DNA from 4 places in the Arthrobacter sp. Z1-9 genome. Region 1 is predicted to be linked to each of the others. Evidence: riboswitches for the same ligand, from Rfam matches in the RefSeq annotation. Region 1 holds a riboswitch; each other region holds the start of a gene.
What was found. A riboswitch is a leader RNA that binds a small molecule or an ion and turns the genes downstream of it on or off. The one in region 1 is predicted to bind cyclic di-AMP.
Positions count from the first base shown of each region.

Region 2: linked by a shared signal. The riboswitch ahead of M1D93_RS04910 (C40 family peptidase) and the one ahead of M1D93_RS04310 (aggregation-promoting factor C-terminal-like domain-containing protein) in region 1 are both predicted to bind cyclic di-AMP.
Region 3: linked by a shared signal. The riboswitch ahead of M1D93_RS09615 (NlpC/P60 family protein) and the one ahead of M1D93_RS04310 (aggregation-promoting factor C-terminal-like domain-containing protein) in region 1 are both predicted to bind cyclic di-AMP.
Region 4: linked by a shared signal. The riboswitch ahead of M1D93_RS10730 (LysM peptidoglycan-binding domain-containing protein) and the one ahead of M1D93_RS04310 (aggregation-promoting factor C-terminal-like domain-containing protein) in region 1 are both predicted to bind cyclic di-AMP.

Region 1 covers NZ_CP096456.1:913,522-917,968, reverse strand. The annotation lists gene M1D93_RS04320 (response regulator transcription factor) at 1-235, shown strand, start outside; gene M1D93_RS04315 (HAMP domain-containing sensor histidine kinase) at 243-1,772, shown strand; cyclic di-AMP (ydaO/yuaA leader) riboswitch at 1,866-2,026, shown strand; gene M1D93_RS04310 (aggregation-promoting factor C-terminal-like domain-containing protein) at 2,032-2,769, shown strand; gene M1D93_RS04305 (YdeI/OmpD-associated family protein) at 2,890-3,333, shown strand; gene M1D93_RS04300 (HAD-IA family hydrolase) at 3,314-3,994, opposite strand; gene M1D93_RS04295 (glyoxalase superfamily protein) at 4,104-4,447, opposite strand, start outside.
Region 2 covers NZ_CP096456.1:1,048,466-1,052,912, forward strand. The annotation lists gene M1D93_RS04900 (metal-dependent transcriptional regulator) at 221-916, shown strand; cyclic di-AMP (ydaO/yuaA leader) riboswitch at 1,063-1,274, shown strand; gene M1D93_RS04905 (M23 family metallopeptidase) at 1,285-2,106, shown strand; cyclic di-AMP (ydaO/yuaA leader) riboswitch at 2,235-2,417, shown strand; gene M1D93_RS04910 (C40 family peptidase) at 2,488-3,162, shown strand; gene M1D93_RS04915 (NlpC/P60 family protein) at 3,329-4,108, shown strand; gene M1D93_RS04920 (HNH endonuclease) at 4,366-4,447, shown strand, end outside.
Region 3 covers NZ_CP096456.1:2,089,929-2,094,375, reverse strand. The annotation lists gene M1D93_RS09630 (sulfite exporter TauE/SafE family protein) at 1-184, opposite strand, end outside; gene M1D93_RS09625 (ABC transporter ATP-binding protein) at 201-986, opposite strand; gene M1D93_RS09620 (LmeA family phospholipid-binding protein) at 1,057-1,746, opposite strand; gene M1D93_RS09615 (NlpC/P60 family protein) at 1,889-2,680, opposite strand; cyclic di-AMP (ydaO/yuaA leader) riboswitch at 2,684-2,877, opposite strand; gene serB (phosphoserine phosphatase SerB) at 3,051-3,944, shown strand; gene M1D93_RS09605 (SDR family oxidoreductase) at 4,027-4,447, opposite strand, start outside.
Region 4 covers NZ_CP096456.1:2,325,250-2,329,696, reverse strand. The annotation lists gene M1D93_RS10740 (APC family permease) at 1-931, shown strand, start outside; gene M1D93_RS10735 (protein adenylyltransferase SelO) at 928-2,403, shown strand; gene M1D93_RS10730 (LysM peptidoglycan-binding domain-containing protein) at 2,522-3,376, opposite strand; cyclic di-AMP (ydaO/yuaA leader) riboswitch at 3,380-3,551, opposite strand; gene M1D93_RS10725 (dienelactone hydrolase family protein) at 3,851-4,447, shown strand, end outside.

The sequences.
Region 1 (4,447 bases):
GGAGCTGCAGCTGACGGCTACGCAGTTCGAGCTTCTCCGCTACCTCATGGAGAATCCCAAGCGGGTCATCAGCAAGGCGCAAATCCTGGACCGGGTATGGAACTACGACTTCGGCGGCCAGGCCAACATCGTTGAGCTCTACATTTCCTACCTGCGCAAGAAGGTGGACGCCGTGCACCCGCCCATGATCCATACCGTTCGCGGCGCCGGGTACGTCATCAAGCCTGCCGAGTAGGCGCACCATGGCGCCACAACAGGCAGCTGATCCCCACCGCCGGAGCTGGCTCAAACCCGGCACCTGGCACTTGCGAACCCGCCTCATCCTCCTCGCCATGGCCCTGCTGATCGCCATCTGCGGTGCGGTGGGCGTGGCCAGCTATGCCTCCATGGATGCGTTCCTGACCCGCCAGCTGGACGAACAGCTGAACCAGGCCGCAGACCGGTCCAATAATCCGGGCCGCCCTCCGAATGGCGGTTTCAATGGACGGGACCCCCTGGACGCCCGCGGCCAAAGCGTCGGAACCATGAACGCGCGCATCCTGAACGGCCAAGTCAACAGCGGCGGCTTCCTCACCTCGGACACCACCCGTTCGCCCCTCTCCACTGAGGACAAGCAGGCCCTGTTGGGGCTGGCTACAGACACGCAACCCGTCAAACGCACCCTCTCGAACGGCGACTACCGGCTGGTAGCGGTGAAAACGAACTTCGGCGATGTCCTGGTCACCGGGCTCCCCCTTGCCGGCAAGGAAAGCACGCTTGCCTCCCTTGTGTGGACGTTTGTGTTTGTTTCCCTGGGCGGACTGCTGCTGATCGGACTGGTGGGGACCGTCCTTATCCGCCGCACCATGAAGCCGCTCGAACAGCTGTCCGAGGTGGCCACCCGGGTATCGCAGCTGCCCCTGGACGCCGGCGAGGTGGCGCTCGCGGTGCGCGTGCCGCCGTCGAACTCCAATCCCGGGACGGAAGTGGGTAGCGTCGGGCACGCGCTCAACCTCATGCTGGACAACGTGGCAAACGCGCTGCAGGCGCGCCAGAAGAGCGAAACAAAGGTGCGCCAGTTTGTGGCCGACGCCTCCCACGAGCTGCGCACTCCCCTGACCGCCATCCGCGGCTACACCGAGCTGATGAGGATGACGGAGTCTTTAACCCCGGACGGCCAAAAGTCCCTTGCCCGCGTACAGAGCCAGTCGGAGCGGATGACTGCCTTGGTGGAAGACCTGCTGCTGCTTGCCCGGCTCGATGAGGGCCAGCCGCTGAAGCTTAGCGAGGTGGACCTTACGCAGCTGGTGGTCGAAACCGTCAGTGATGAAAAGGTTATGGCACCCGGCCACACCTGGCGGCTGGAACTTCCGAATGAGCCGGTGGTGGTCAACGGTGACGCGTCGCAGCTGCGCCAGGTGCTGATGAACCTGCTCTCCAACGCGCGGAAACACACGCCGGCCGGAACAACGGTTGTTACAGGAGTTGGGGTGACGGCCGAAGGTGCTGCGCTGGTAACGGTAACGGACGACGGCGGCGGTATCCCGGCGGAGTTTATGGACCACGCCTTTTCACGCTTCGCCCGCGCAGACGCGGCCCGGAAGGGCGCGGGAGACCAAGCGGGCGCTTCAGCGGCAGAAGGCACCAGTGGCTTGGGGTTGTCCATCGTCGAATCAATTGTTGAGGCCCACGGCGGAACGGTAACGGTGACATCACAACCAGGGCGTACACAGTTCGCCGTCCAGATCCCGCTGGCGCGTACGGGGCAGCAAGGCGACGCGCCGCCGTCGTGATCTCTGTTACCAAAATGTGACTCAGGCGCCGTATTCCTGTACCGTCGATTGGGTGCAGTTCGTGTTCGAACCGCATATCCGGATGACGCCAAGCTCTGCCACTTCCCGGATTCCCTTTGAACATAGGCAGAGGCGGGGGACCCACCGTCCCGGGCACTGATTGCCCTTGGGGTTAAGCCAGCACGTGATCTTTCCGTGTGGCCGGATGCCCTCATCCGAACCCGACAGCTAACTCCGCAGGTGTGAGAGGCGATTCATCATGTTCAAAAACCTGGTAAAACCACGTCCAAAAAACGGTTCTGCACCGCACGCTGGACCGGAAACCGGCACAATTCCTTCCTTCGGCAAACGCGCCGCTGTTATTGCCGCATCCTGCGCACTCCTCGTTGGAGTGGGAGCCGCGGGACAGGCTACGGAAACCAGTATCCGTGGAGCGGCCACTGAAACGCAGGCCGCCCAGGCGCAGTCGAACCTCAGCATCGAGAAGAGCGAGATTACGTCCAATCCGGCGCCTGAGCCCGCCGCGCCGGAAATAGCTGTAGCCCCGCAAGCGGCAGAGCCCGCACCGGTTCCGGCACCTGCTCCGGCCCCCGAGCCCGCGCCGGTTGCCGCCCCTGAGCCGGCTCCAGCACCCGCTCCCGAGCCCGCTCCGGCACCTGCCCCCGAGCCTGCGCCCGTCGTCGCGGTCAACGATCCCGCCGGCGCCCAGGCGTACGCCGCCGGCCAGCTGGGGAACTACGGCTGGGCTCCTGACCAGATGCAGTGCCTGGTAACCCTGTGGAACAAGGAATCGGACTGGACCACCACGGCCACCAACCCGAGCAGCGGCGCCTACGGCATCGTGCAGTCCCTGCCCGCCGAGAAGATGGCCAGCGCCGGCGCGGATTACCTCACCAACTACCGCACGCAGATCAACTGGGGCCTGAACTACATCCAGGAGCGTTACCAGTCGCCGTGCGGTGCGTTGAACTTCCACCTGTCGAATAACTGGTACTAACCCGTAATGGCTTGTGCGGTACTACAACACGCGAGTGCTACAACACGCGGGTAGTACAACAGCCGGCTGCTGAGGTCCGGGACCTTCTGGAGGGCCCGGCCGCCCGGCATACTGTGATGCATGAAGTTCACCACCACCATCCAGGGCAGCGGCAATAAAACCGGCATCGAAGTCCCCCAGCAGGTTGTTGCGGAGCTGGGAGCCGGCAGGCGGCCGCCTGTGGTGGTGACCGTCAACGGCAAGAGCTATCGCAGCAGCATCGCTGTGATGGGCGGCCAGAACCTCATTTCGCTGAGCGCAGCCAACAGGGAGTTCGTCGGTGTGCAGGCGGGAGACACCGTTGAAGTGACCCTGGAACTGGACACGCAGCCGCGCATCATTGAGATTCCGGAGGATCTTGCGGCTGCAATGGCGGCGGAGCCGGCGGCGCAGGAGTTCTACGCGACCCTGGGCTACAGCTCCCAGCGGCGGTACGTTGAACCCTTGGGTGAAGCCAAAACGCCGGAAACCCGGGCCCGGCGCATCGCCAAAGTGGTGGCGGACCTCAAAGCCGGAAAGAAATGACCGTCCGGCCGTCCTCGTCCTTGTCCACGCAGGCGGTCACGGCACTGTAATCAGCAATGTGCAGCACCCCCGCCGGCAGCGCTCCCGTGTTGGGCCCCACGGCTACGGTGGGGATGCCCGCCGCCACGCCGGCTGCGATGCCGGCGGGAGCGTCTTCAAACACCACTGCCTCCGAAGGATCCACCCCAAGACCGGCAGCGGCCTTCAGGTACCCCTCGGGATCCGGCTTGCCCCGGGTGACAAGCTCTGCCGTCACCACCGTGGCCGGCATGGCCAGCCCCGCTGCCCCCATCCGGACGTCAGCAAGGACGCGGTCAGCCGAGGTCACCAGCGCGACGGCGTCCGCCGGCAGGGCGGCCAGCAGCCGGGCTGCTCCGGGCAGGGGCAGGATGCCCTCGGTCCGGACGCGTTCCATGGCACCGAGTTCCGCTGTCAGCGCCAGCACGTCTGCCCCCGGCGGCGCAAAACGCCTGACGGTATCGCCGGCTTGGACACCGTGCGAGGTCCGGAGTATTTCCTCGATGTCCAGCCCGTAGCGGGCGGCAAATTCACCCCACACCTGTTCCACCACTGCGGTGGAGTCCACAAGGGTGCCGTCCATGTCGAAGAGGACGGCGCGGCAGGTCAGGGTCCGGGCAGCAGCCGGCGTGGAGAGGTTCACGGTCCCCATTGTGCCCCAGGCACGGCGCCCAAGGGATGTCACCGCCGCGACATGCGTCACGAAAACAACCCGGTCTGCGTCACGGATACAGTCGCCCGGGCGCGGGATGTCAGGCGCTGCGCCCGGGGATGTACTGGACGGCCCACCGGTTGCCGTCGGGATCGGCAAAATATACAAAGTGGCCCCAGTCCTGCACGTCCACGTCGCTGACGTCCACCCCGTTGCTTTTGAGGTGCTGGTGCGCCGCATGAATATCGCTGACCACCAGTTGCAGGTTGGAACCGGTGCCGGGAGGCGCGTCCGTAAGCCCCTCGCCAATACAAATTGAGCAGGCTGAACCGGGAGGCGTCAACTGGACAAAGCGGATGGAGTCCGTTGGCCGTTCATCAAAGTCCGCGTTGAAGCCCACCTGGTTGACGTAGAAATCCTTGGCGCGGTCCACGTCGGACACAG
Region 2 (4,447 bases), 130 kb from region 1:
GCCGTCGACGACTGCAGCCAGGGGCCTTCCTCATTCTGCCTGAACCGCTGTATCGGCGGGAACCGGAAGCGTCATAGTCCAGCCAATGAGACGCCCCGCTCCCGTCCAGGTGAACTATTAGGACAAAGTCAAAATAGGCTAAGCTTTTCCACGGACTACGTCGCGGTGAAGGCGATACGGTGGGACAACGCTAGGTACTGTGCTCGAGGAGCTGAGCTGGATGACGGATCTGATCGATACTACGGAGATGTACCTTCGGACCATTCTGGAGCTCGAGGAAGAGAACATCGTTGCCCTTCGTGCGCGTATCGCCGAGCGGCTGCGCCACTCCGGTCCCACCGTCTCCCAGACCATCGGGCGTATGGAGCGCGACGGCCTGGTGGTTGTCTCCGGCGACCGCCATCTGGAGCTCACGGAGACAGGCCGGAAGCGTGCCACGGAAGTGATGCGCAAGCACCGCCTGGCTGAACGACTTCTGGCCGATGTGATCGGGCTGGACTGGGCCTATGTCCACGACGAAGCCTGCCGCTGGGAGCACGTCATGAGCGAGCGGGTGGAACGGCGCATTTATGAGTTGCTGAACCATCCCACAGAGTCTCCTTATGGGAATCCGATTCCGGGCCTTGCTGCCTTGGGCGGGGTATCGTCCCTGGGTTTCGCCGACGGAGCGATGAGCCTTCTGGAGGCGATGAAGTCCTACGGGCCAGCCTCCGTGGTGACCATCAGCCGCCTTGCCGAGCCCATCCAGGTGGAACCCGAGCTGCTCTCCCAGCTTGATGAGGGCGGCATCCGGCCGGGCGCCGCTGTGTCCCTGGAGCGGGTGGGCGACTATATCTCGGTCCGGGTTCCGGGGATCGAGGGTGCGCTGGAGCTGCCTCCGGAGGTTGCCGCACACGTGTTTGTGGCGCTCAGCTAGAAGGCATTGAGCTGGTGCCATACCCGGTGTGAAGTGCGTTACGCAAAGATAACGGAATTGTTACTTTCGGGCTTAAGCATCTATAGTTGAACCAAGCGTAGATAATAAAAAGTTACCTGATCTGGAGCCGAGCTCTGCCAGCGGATCAGGAGCACGAGTCGTAACTGGCAGAGGCGGGGGAACCACAAGCGGCAGCGGGGGACTGCCTTGGGGTGAAGTCCGTCAGCAGCAAGCCTCTTCCAGTGAAGGATTCCTCCGGGGATACCTCTGTGCCGAAGCTTGCTTACGGCGGACCGGGTCATTGAACTCTCTGACCCGAATCCGACAGCTAACTTCGCAGGCTTTCCAGAGAGGAACCCTTCTTGTCCATGCAGAATTCCAGGGGACGCCGCCGCGCGGCGGTCCCTGCTTCGACACCGCGTGTTGTCGAAGTCATCACCTCGGAGCGCCCCCGCGATCCGCACCGTGATGCGCGCCGCCGTCGGGGTCCCTTCCGTCAGGTCACAGAATTCGCTGCTGCCAGCGGGATCGGCCAGAAGGCCGGAATCGCCCTGGCCACGACCGGACTGGTACTCACCGTGACCGTACCGGCCACCAGCCCCGTGATGGCGACAGATGCCTCCGGATCCACTCCTGTTGCTGCGTCCGCTGTTGTGCCCCAGCCCCAGGTTTCCGCGGAAGCCGGGGCCCAAATCGACTTCAGCCGCTCCGCTGTGGTCACGCAGGCGGACCCGGACGGCAAGCTGAAGCAGCTGCTCAGCGCCCAGTCCGCGGGCGCCATCACCCCCGCCGCCTCCGCAGGAAGTCTTGGCGCCCCGCTCGCTGCTTTGAGCACTGCTTCCCCGTTCGGCTACCGGGTCAGTCCGATCACCGGAGGCTCCGGGGACTTCCACCGCGGACAGGACTACGTGGCCCAGTGCGGCACCTCTGTTCTGGCCGCAGCCACTGGAACGGTCACATTCGCCGGCTGGCACCAGTACGGCGGCGGCAACCGCGTCGTAGTGGATCACGGCAACGGCCTGGAAACCACCTACAACCACCTGTCGTCCTTCAGCGTGAAGGAGGGGCAGACAGTCTCCCGCGGTGACGTTGTGGCCCTCAGCGGGACCACAGGAGCTTCCACGGGCTGCCACCTCCACTTCGAGGTCCAGGTCAACGGCGAAGTTGTTGACCCGACCGGCTGGCTTTAGTCAAATGACGGTGAGCTATCACATGATGTTGACATCCCGTGACCTGAATGTGACATTCAGTCAAAACTGCTGTACCGTCTAACTCGCGTCAACTTTTCCGAAGTTGACGCTCTTGTGCGGATTGCCTAACTCTGCCACCGCTCAAGGTCCGTTCGCATTTCATCGTCTGGCAGGGGCGGGGGAACCAATTTTGGCCTTCAGCTCTTCGAAGGCCTTGGGGTTAAGTCGCACAAGCTTCCCAGGAAGCCGCGCGGCCGGGTGACTCCCATCCGAATCCGACAGCTCACCTCGTAGGCATTGGGAGAGGCTACCTTCGTGTCTTCACGCCATAATTCTGCGCGCCACCGTGCGCAAACGGTTCGCACCAACCCCCTGGACTCCATGTCCAAGGCTGTTAGTGCCAATGCCGGGACAGTAGGTCGCCAGGCTGCAGTCATCGCAGCTGCCTCGGGACTCATCCTGACCATGGGCCTGCCGGCCACCGCAGCGGACACCACCGCTGGTGTCTCCGCTTCCACGGAGTCCGGATCCGCAGAGACCGTCCTGGCCGTTACGGCGGCACCCACGGCTACGGTTTCCTTCGAGCGCCCCGAGGTTACGACCACCCCGGCACCCGTTGTTGAGCGGGTAGTTGCGCAGTCGACGGACTCAGACGATGACGAGGGTGTTGCCACTGCCTCCACCGCGTCCGTTGCGGAAAAGGCCGTAGAGACAGTAGCCTCCGCTTCCACCTCCGGAATTGCCGGCCTCGCCTACACCGGCATCGGCCGCCCGTACGTCTGGGGCGGCACCACCCCCAACGGCTGGGACTGCTCAGGCTTCACCCAGTGGGTTTACGCCCAGGCCGGGATCAGCATCCCCCGTGTCAACGCGTGGACTGCAATGAAGCCCACCTCCACGCCGCAGCCGGGTGACCTGGTCATGCAGAACGGCGGCGCGCACGTCGGCATCTACGTCGGCAACGGCATGATGATCAGCGCCCTGAACCCCTCCCAGGGAACGCTGCTGCACTCGGTAGCCGCTACCGGCTCCTCCGCATTCTTCACGATGAACTAGTTCTTCGACCCCACGGTCCAAGGGCTTTTTCTTTGCCCAAACACGCTCTTCGCTAAATCACCACACATCCCCGTTCGGGGCGTGCCGGCGTACCCCCAAGATGCCGGCGCGTCCAAACACCTATGGCTGCCTACATGCGGCCTAAGGCAAACGAAAGAGAGAACTGATGACTACTCGTGCAACCGCACGGCACCGCGCCGAGGTCACCAAAACCAACTCGCTCGCCATCATTGCCAAGGCTGTCGGCGACAACGCCGGCGGCGTAGGACGCCAGGCAGCTGTCATCGCAGCCGCTTCCGGCCTGGTCCTGACCAGCGGCCTCGCGGCCAACGCTGCTGATGCCAACGTCCAGCGTGATTCCGCTCCGGCCTCCACGCTGGAAGTTGAATCAACGGTTGAGGCTCCGATCTCGGCTGCTTCGACCATTGCCATCTCCTTCGAGAAGCCTGCCGTGACCACCACGCCTGCTCCCGTTGTTGAAGCTCCGGAGCCCGAGGTTGAGGTCCAGGAAGCCGCTCCGGCTCCCGCTCCTGCTCCGGCCGCAAAGACCGCCGCTGTCGCGAAGGTGACCGCCACGGCTCCGGCTGCAGCAGCCCCCGCAGCTCCCGCTTCGGCAAGCGGCAAGGGTGCAGCCATTCTGTCCGCCGCCTACGCCCAGCTTGGCGTAATGCAGGACTGCACCATGCTGGTCACCAACTCCCTGGCCGCCGTGGGCATCAACTTCCACGACTGGCCTGCAGGCTACCTTTCCCTGGGCCGCACGGTCAGCGCTGCCGAAGCCCAGCCGGGTGACCTGCTCTACTACGCCGACGGCGGATCCGGCATGGCGCACATCGCTGTCTACGCCGGAAACGGACAGGCAGTGCATGGCGGCTACAACGGCAACCAGACTGTTGTCTTCAGCGCCAACGTTGGCTCCGGCCCGGTCTTCATCCGCGTCAGCTAGTGATTCTCCAGCCCCGAACGGGTGGCTGATCAACACCGAACAGGACCCCTGCCCTTGCGGCAGGGGTCCTGTCGGTTAACTACCGGGGCAGCTGCGGGGCTCCATCGAATTTGGGCCGGACACGGCAACCCGGTTACAGCAATTAGCTGATAGTGCACTTCTTTGTTTACTCTTGTGGTGTCGATCCATAGCCCGGACATGCCGAGGGCAGCCGGCCCTCGTGCCCCTGACGGGTGCGGCCGTGAAGAGGTACGTGCATGCGCACTCTCGTTCTGAATGCTGGATATGAACCGCTGGCGGTTATTACTTTCCGCCGGGCGCTGGTGCTTGTGCTCACGG
Region 3 (4,447 bases), 1.2 Mb from region 1:
CGAAGGCACCTGCAGCGGTACCAAAAACAAGGCCCATGGCATTGCTCATGGAGGCGACAACAGGGGTGACACCCAAGGCAATGAGGACGGGAAACGTCACCAGGGTGCCGGAGCCCACCACGGCGTTGATGGTGCCGGCCCACAGGCCGGCGATGGACACAAAGATGCTGCTGAGTAGGTCCAAGCTGCTGGGTGCCGCTTTAGCGGCGTGCGACGGCGGTGTACCGGCCGGCGTTGACGGTCACATCCAGGTCCAGCCCGAAGGTGGTGCTGAGGTGTTCGGCGGTCAGCACGCCTGTGATGGGACCGGCGGCAACCACTCCGCCGTCGCGCATCAGCATGGCGTGGGTGAAGCCCGGCGGCACTTCCTCCAGGTGGTGGGTGACCAGGACCATGGCAGGTGCTGCCTCGTCCCGTGCGAGTTCTCCCAGCTTGTGGACGAGTTCCTCGCGGCCGCCGAGGTCCAGGCCGGCGGCGGGTTCATCGAGCAGCAGCAGCTCCGGATCGGTCATGAGGGCGCGGGCGATCTGGACCCGCTTGCGCTCACCCTCCGAGAGTGTGGCAAAGGTCCTGTTAAGGAGCGGACCCATCCCCCAGTCGTTGAGCAGGCGGAAGGCCCGCCGCTCGTCGTCGCGCTCGTATCCCTCACGCCAGCGGCCCGTGACGCCGTAAGCGGCGGTGACCACGACGTTGAGGACGTTCTCGTGTTCGGGGATCTGGGTGGCGAGGGCTGCGGAGGAAAGTCCGATGCGGGGGCGGAGTTCAAAAACGTCCACCCGGCCCAGGATTTCGTCCAGGATTCCGGCCCTGCCGCTGCTCGGGTGCATCCGGGCGGCTGCGATCTGGAGAAGAGTGGTTTTGCCGGCGCCGTTCGGGCCGAGGATTACCCAGCGTTCGCCTTCGTTGACTTCCCAGTCGATCTTGTCCAACAGGGTCTTTTTACCTCGGACAACGCTAACGGAAGCCAATTCCAGAACATCACTCATAGGAGTAGACACTAGGACAAAAAAGAGGCTGACTGATAACCGGTGTCGTGCCCGGACAGGACGCGTGAAGTTACCGGACGAGCCGGACGTTCTCTCCCCGGAGGTTGGCCCGGAAACCGTCACCTTGAACGGCGACGTCGTGGAGCACGAGGCCTTCGGGCAGGCCCTCAATGTCATGCTCTATGGTTACGAGCCGCCGCACGACGGCGGCGGTGGCGCCGGAGAGGAAATCCGGCCCGCCGAAGTCAATCGAGCGTGGCTCGACGACGAGCCTGCCGGCCTGAACCTCGACAGTGCCGGTGGCTATCACACGCAGTTCACGGCCCAAGGCCTCGACGGTGCGAAGCACCATGGCCTGGCCGCCGTCAGCGGCGCGGACCTCGGTCCCGTTGCCAAGCTCCCCGGCGACAACCTCGAAGGGCACGGTGGCATCTACAGTGAGCCGGGAAGCGACCGGCCCGTCCGGGCCCGTGGTCACGTCCTGCCCCACAACCCGAACGTCGCGGAGCGTCGAGCCCGCGGCAACCACTGTCCCGGCATCCAGCGAAAGGTCGGCCAGCCACACCTCGTCCTCGCGCAGGTCAGCGGGAGGCCCTGCATCGGGCATACGTTCGGCGCCCGCCGTCGGTGACGGCACAGGCCCTGCCTCCCCCGCGGCCGGCTCGCTCACTACCCACCAAAGGACCGCAGCCGCGAGCCCCAGGACGAGGAGCATCCCAAGTGCACCGATCAGCCAGTCCTTCGCGCGCGTCCACTCCATCGGGACAGTCTGTCATTGGGCAGTCACAGGTGACGGCATGGTTTCAGGAGAAACCCCTGTTTCCGCAGACATGCTGAAGGCCGGTGATTCATCGCCCCCAAGGCGTTGAATCACCGGCCTTCATCAGTTTTATTCAGTCTGTTTAGCCGGCGCGGACGAAGGTGACGGCGCCCTTGGAGGTCATCCAGGTCAGGGGGTGGACGGCGGTTTCGTTCCTGCCGTTCAGGCCGGAGCTGAGAACCTGCCCGTTGCCGACGTAGATGCCCACGTGGCCGGACTGGACCACCATGTCGCCGGCCTGGGGATCGCTGACGACGGTGCCGTAGTTCAGGAACTGCATCGGCCCGAGGTCACCGACGGGAATCCCTGCAGCATTCAGGGCGTTTTCGACCAGTCGTGTGCAGTCCTGGATCATGCCGATCTGGGCGTATGCCGAGGAAACCATGATGGCGTTGATTCCGCCTGCTGCCGGGGCGGGAGCGGGGGCAGCGGGAGCGGCAGCAGCCGGGGTGACGGTGACTTGGGCCTTTGCCGGCGCAGCGGCCTGTGTCTTTACCGCAGCAGACGCCGCAGGAACGACGGCCTTGGGGATCTCGACGGCGACCGGTTTGGGGGCTTCCACGACGGGGGCAGGAGTGGTCTTGACGGCGGGACGTTCGAAGGAGATCTGCACCGTGGCGTCTGCGCTGAGCGGGGTCTGTACCTGGCTGGTGACTTCCAGGTTCGAGGCCGGCTCGGCTTCGCGCTGGGTTGGGGCGTCTGCTGCCTGGGCGGCGATGCCGCTGGTCAGGACGAGGCCGGAAGCGGCTGCGATGACGGCGGCCTGGCGGCCTACACCGCCGGCGTGGCCGGCGACTGATTTGGACAGGACCGCCAGGGGGCTGGTGTGGACGGGGACCGCGCGGCGGCGGCCGTGAGCTTTGCCATTGGGCATAAGAGAGCCTCTCCCACTGCCTGCGAGGTTAGCTGTCGGATTCGGATGGGAGACACCCGGCCGTGATGGTGCACGAAGGCACCAGGCACGGCTTCACCCCAAGGACTGCCGGAAGCAGGCCGTTATTGGGTTCCCCGTCTCTGCCGGACGATTTTGCGAACGGATCCCGGGCAGCGGCAGAGTTAGGCAAGTCTGCTCAGGAGTGCCGTATTAGGAAATACCGGCACGGCTTCAGACCCTACGTCACAAGAGCCCCATCTGTCACATTTGCATAACGGCAGGGGGAAAGTTGTAGCTCGAAATGGCAGGCAGGGTAGCCGTCGTGCAATGAATTCAAGGCACCGCTCCCCCGCTGACTAAGATTGCAGGCATGACTTCGAACGTGACCGCCGTCAGCTATGGCCTGAATGTGACCCCAACCGGGCTGGAGCAGCTGCGTTCCGTCCTCACTGGACAAGGGGCCGCCCTGCTGTCCGAAACGGACCTTGGCGACGAGCGGTACCAGGTCCATGTGGCTGAACTTCAGCTTCCGGACGCCACCGCGGCCGGAATCGCGGCGCTCCGCCACGCCGTCGCCGGGTCCTCGATCGCGGGACTGGACACCGCCCTGGTCCCCAACGGCCTCCGCTCGGCAGAACGCAAACTCCTGATCATGGACGTGGACTCCACCCTGATCCAGCAGGAGGTCATCGAACTCCTCGCCGCCTACGCCGGGAAGCGCGAAGAGGTGGCTGCCGTCACCGAAGCTGCCATGCGCGGAGAACTGGACTTCACCCAGAGCCTTCACGCCCGGGTGCAGGTGCTCGCAGGGCTGCCGGCCGACGTCGTCCGTTCCGTCCGTGAAGAAGTGAAACTTAGCGAGGGGGCCGCCGAACTCGTGGCAGCGTTCAAGGCCGCGGGCCATGTGGTGGCTGTGGTCTCCGGCGGGTTCAACCAGATCCTGGAGCCGATTGCCGCAGAGCTGGGCCTGGACTACTGGCAGGCGAATGAGCTGGAAATCGTCGACGGTGCCCTGACCGGCAAGGTGCTGGGCGCCGTGGTGGACCGGGCGGCAAAGGAAAAGTACCTGCGCGAATGGGCAGCCGCCGAAGGCATCGCCCTCGAGCACACCGTGGCCGTGGGCGACGGCGCCAACGACCTTGACATGCTCGGCGCCGCCGGGATCGGCGTCGCGTTCAACGCCAAGCCTGCCGTACGCGCCGTGGCCGACGCCGCCGTCAACATGCCGTACCTCGACGCCGTCCGCCACGTCGCAGGCGTCTAAGTCCCGCTTAGGAGACGAAAGAGGCCCACGCCCTCAGCATTCCCCTGACGGCGTGGGCCTCTTTCGCATTGCGTTGCGGGGCCTAGCTGGCCTGGCCGGCGCCCTTGCCGAAGTAGTCGGCGCCGCCTGCGTATTCGGTGTGGCCGGACTCGACATCGGCGGTAACCATGCTGGCCACCACCTCAGCGAACTCTTCCACGGAATACAGCTTGCCTGCTTCTGCCCTGCGCGCTTCGATGGCACCCGGGGTGGAGCGGTCAAGGAGCGTTGCGGTGACGGTTCCCTCGATCATGTCGCCGGATACAACCACCAGGGTGATGCCCTTTTCGGCGAGGCCGGGAACGAGTTCGCGCAGTGCGTCCTCGCCGGCACGCTTGCTGCGGGCCACGGGCTCGTAAGCCTCCATGGTGGGCACGGTATTGATGAAATGGGCCTGGTGGCTGGTGACGAACACCACGCGGGAGCCTTCCTTCATCAGGGGCACGGCTGCGTTGAGCATGTTG
Region 4 (4,447 bases), 1.4 Mb from region 1:
CAACGTTGTGCTCACGTTGGTGGAGATGATCGCGCTGTGCATCGTGATCGGCGTCGGCTTCTTTGTGATGTCCCAAGGGACGGGAAACCCCGGGGAGATCTTCGTCTTCAACGACTACCAGGACAAGGGGATGTTCCTTGCGGTCACCGCAGCCACCTCCATCGCGTTCTTCGCCATGGTGGGCTTTGAGGACTCCGTGAACATGGTGGAGGAAACCCAACATCCGGAAAAGATCTTCCCCCGCACCATGTTGACCGGCCTGGGCATCGCCGTGCTCCTTTATATGCTGGTGGCCGTGTCCGTGGTCAGCGTACTGACTCCCACCGAGCTGGAGAACATTCGGGAAGCCGAGGGTGCGGCGCTCCTGGAAGTGGTGCACAAAGGCTCGCCCGATTTCCCGATCGACAGGATTTTCCCGTTCCTGGCGGTCTTTGCCGTAGCCAATACGGCGCTGATCAACATGCTGATGGCCAGCCGTCTCATCTATGGCATGGCGCGCCAACGCGTCCTGCCACCTGCCCTCGGGAAAGTCCTGCTGGTGCGCCGCACTCCATGGGCCGGCATCATCTTCTCCACCGTCCTGGCACTGGGACTCATCCTGTACGTAACCAGCGACCCGAAAAGCAACATCGTTGCAAACCTTTCCGGCACCACCGCCTTCCTGCTGCTGTGCGTCTTCACGGTAGTGAACGTGGCGTGCGTGGTGCTGCGGCGCAAGCGGGACCCCAACCGCAAGGTGTTCTTCACGTCCCCGGGGCAGCTGCCGCTCGTGGCCGCCCTGCTGTGCGCCTTCCTTGCCGGCCCGTGGGTGGGCCGGAACGTCATCCAGTACCAGATTGCCGGCGGCCTGATGGCCATCGGTGTTGTGCTCTGGTTCGTCACATGGCTGATCAACCGGAAAACGAACCAAGCGGAAAGGCTGAACAAATGACAGCTGCTGCAGAATCAACTGTTACCTTTGACGGTCGCTTCGCCCGGGAACTGTCCGAGCTGGCTGTTCCCTGGCAGGCAGAGGAAGCCCCTGAGCCGAAGCTGCTCGTCCTCAACGACGGACTGGCAAGGGAGCTGGGGCTTGACCCGGAGTACCTCCGGTCCCCGGAGGGGGTAAGGCTCCTCCTGGGAAACCACGTTCCGGAGGGCTCAACGCCGGTTGCCCAGGCATATGCGGGCCACCAGTTCGGCGGCTACTCGCCCCTGCTGGGAGACGGCCGTGCCCTTCTTCTCGGCGAGGTAACCGACGTGGAAGGCAGGCTCCGGGACGTCCACCTGAAAGGTTCGGGCCGCACACCGTTCGCCCGCGCCGGGGACGGCCGGGCCGTCGTCGGACCCATGCTGCGGGAGTACCTCGTCAGCGAGGCCATGCACGCCCTCGGCATCCCCTCAACGCGGTCCCTGGCGGTGGTGGCCACCGGCCGGCCGGTACGCCGCGACACGATGCTTCCCGGGGCAGTGCTGACAAGGGTGGCCAGCAGCCACTTGCGCGTGGGCAGCTTCCAGTACGCAAGGGCCACCGAAAACGTGGACCTCCTGCGCCGGTTGGGGGACCACGCGATCAGCCGCCACTACCCGAATGCCGCCAAGGCAGAGAACCCCTACCTGGCGCTCTTCGAAAAGGTGGTGGCCGCCCAGGCATCGCTGGTGGCCCAGTGGATGCTGGTGGGATTCGTCCACGGCGTGATGAACACGGACAACATGACCATATCCGGGGAAACCATCGACTACGGGCCCTGCGCCTTTATGGACGCCTTTAATCCTGCCGCGGTCTACAGCTCCATCGACGTTGGCGGGCGCTATGCCTACGCCAACCAGCCCGTAATTGCCGAATGGAACCTGGCCCGCCTGGCCGAGGCCATGCTGCCGCTCTTCCACGAGGACCAGGAACAGGCCGTAACCCCTGCCGTGGAGGCACTGGGGAAGTTCCGCCGCCAGTACAGCGACGCCTGGTTCGCCGGGATGAAAACCAAATTGGGTGTAGCGGAGGCACCGGCGGGAAGTGCCGAGGCTGAGGAAGCCTCGGAAGTGGTGGACGGGCTGGTGGCTCTTTTGAAGGACGGACCACTCGACTACACATCGTTCTTCCGGAACCTGGGCCATGCGGCAAGGGGAGATATCCGCCCTGCCCGCGGAATGGTCCTTGACCTGGCTGCCTTTGACGCATGGGCGGAGCGGTGGCGTGCCCTGCAACCCGACGCCGGCATGATGGAACGGGTCAACCCCGCCTACATACCGCGCAACCACCTGGTAGAGGAAGCGCTCGCCGCAGCAACGGAGGGAGACCTTGATCCGTTCACCCGGCTCCTGGAGGTGGTCCGTGCACCCTTCCACGAGCGGCCGGGGCTCGAACGCTACACCGAGGGGGCGCCGGAGGACTTCGGCAGCTACCAGACCTTCTGCGGCACCTGAGCCTCCACGGCACACCTGAGTGCTCCCTGCTGGAAGGACCCGACAAAACAGCCGGACAACACAACAGGGGCGGCAGCCGGGAACAATCCCGTCTGCCGCCCCTGTTCGGGTGGTGTGACTACGCTACGCGAACGAAGGAAGCGCCGCCGAGCCAGCTGATGGAGTGGACTTCGGTCTTGAAACCGTCCACGCCACCGCTGACAACCTGGCCGTTGCCGGCGAAGACGCCGACGTGACCGGCGGTGATCACCAGGTCACCGGGGACGGGGGTGCCCACAGTGGAGCCGTACTGGTAGAACTGGCCGGGGGCGAGGTCGCCGACGCTCTTGCCGACCGAGCGGAGAGCCTTCTCCACCATGGCAGTGCAGTCCTGCTGGACGCCGAGCTGGCCGTAAGCGGCAGCCAGGATGGCTGCGCCGGTGCCGGTGCCCGGGGCGGCCGGTGCGGGTGCCGGTGCCGGAGCGGGTGCCGGAGCAGGCGCAACGGAGGCGTAGGACAGGTTCATTCCGGTGTTAGCCGGGGCAGCAACGGGAGCAGCCGGAGCAGGAGCAGCGGCCGGAGCGGCGGCAACGAAGCCGGCGCCGGGGATCTGGATCTGGTCACCGGGGAAGATGATCGTGCTGATTGACAGCCCGTTGGCGGACAGAACGTCATTCAGGGCTACACCGTTGGCGGCCGAGATGGCGCCCAGGGTATCGCCGGAGACGACCGTGTGCACGTTGGCTGCAGCCGCCGCGGGGGCAGCCACTGCAGCAGCCGGTGCTGCATAAGCCTGGGTGTTGGTGGTCTCAGTGGTGTCCGGACCGGTGACGCCTGCGTGGGCCGGCGCTCCCACACCGAATGCAATGCCTGAAGCTGCGGCTACGGCGAGCGCCGGGCGGCCAAGCGACTTGGCTGAGACAGCCAGGCCCTGGAGCGCAATGGAGCCGGCCGGAGTCGCGCGGTGACGGGGGGTGGTGGAATTTTTTGACACGGTTGATCGCCTCTCCCATGCCTGCGGGGTGAGCTGTCGGGTTCGGGTTGGAGATACCCGGCCGGGAGCAACTCCGTAAAGTACGAAGGTGCTATCGACTTAACCCCAAGGCCTCGTATGAGGCCGCGGAAACTTGGTTCCCCCGTCCCTGCCAGCTGGAAAGCGATTGAATCCCGGTTCAGTGGCAGGGCTCGGCATACTGACGGGAATGTCCCGTCTGAGAGGGACACCTGAAGACCATAACCGGTTTCCTGCTGCATTGTCACATTTGGGTAACATACGAGGCGGTTCTATCGCATTTGGCCATCGAATAGATTTCGCTGCCATACTGGCCTGACGAGACGAAACAGGCGCGCCGCTGCCGCAGGCGGTGTTCTTGGTCACAAAGTAATAAAGGGCGTTGAAAAGTGCCCGCGGGACCTTGCCCGGAGGGGCGGCGCGGAGGAGGATGTTCCGCACCGGCGAGGAGGCACAGTGACCCAGCTTGGCAAGTACGAGAAATACCTGATCGAGGAATTTTTTGATGACTACCGTGCCGGCGCGCTGAGCCAGCGGACCTTCACCCGCAGGGTTGCCTTCATCACCGGCAGTATGGCGGCGGCCGCGGCGGCAATGCTGCTGGTGGGCTGTACTCCCGGTGAGGTACCGCGGAGCACCGACCCCATGCCTACGCCGGAGCCTTCAACATCCTCAGCCGCCGGGACTGCCGGTTCCGGTGCCGTGCCCGGGGCGAAGAGCCCGCTTTCCGTACCGGAGGGTGCACCGGGGATGGCGACGGCGACCGTACAGTTTCCGTCCGGTGGAACCTCAGTCAGCGCGTACCAGGCCAGGCCGGAGCGGGGGGAGCGCAGCCCCGCAGTGCTGATCTGCCATGAGAACCGCGGATTGACACCCCACATCGAAGATGTTGCCCGTCGCTTCGCGAAAGCCGGATACGTGGCTCTCGCACTGGATCTGCTCAGCCGTGAGGGCGGGACTGCGAACATGGACCGCGACGCTGTTCCCGGTGCCCTTACCCAGGCGGGTGCCCAGCGCCACGTTGCCGACTTTGCCGCGGCACTGGAGTACCTC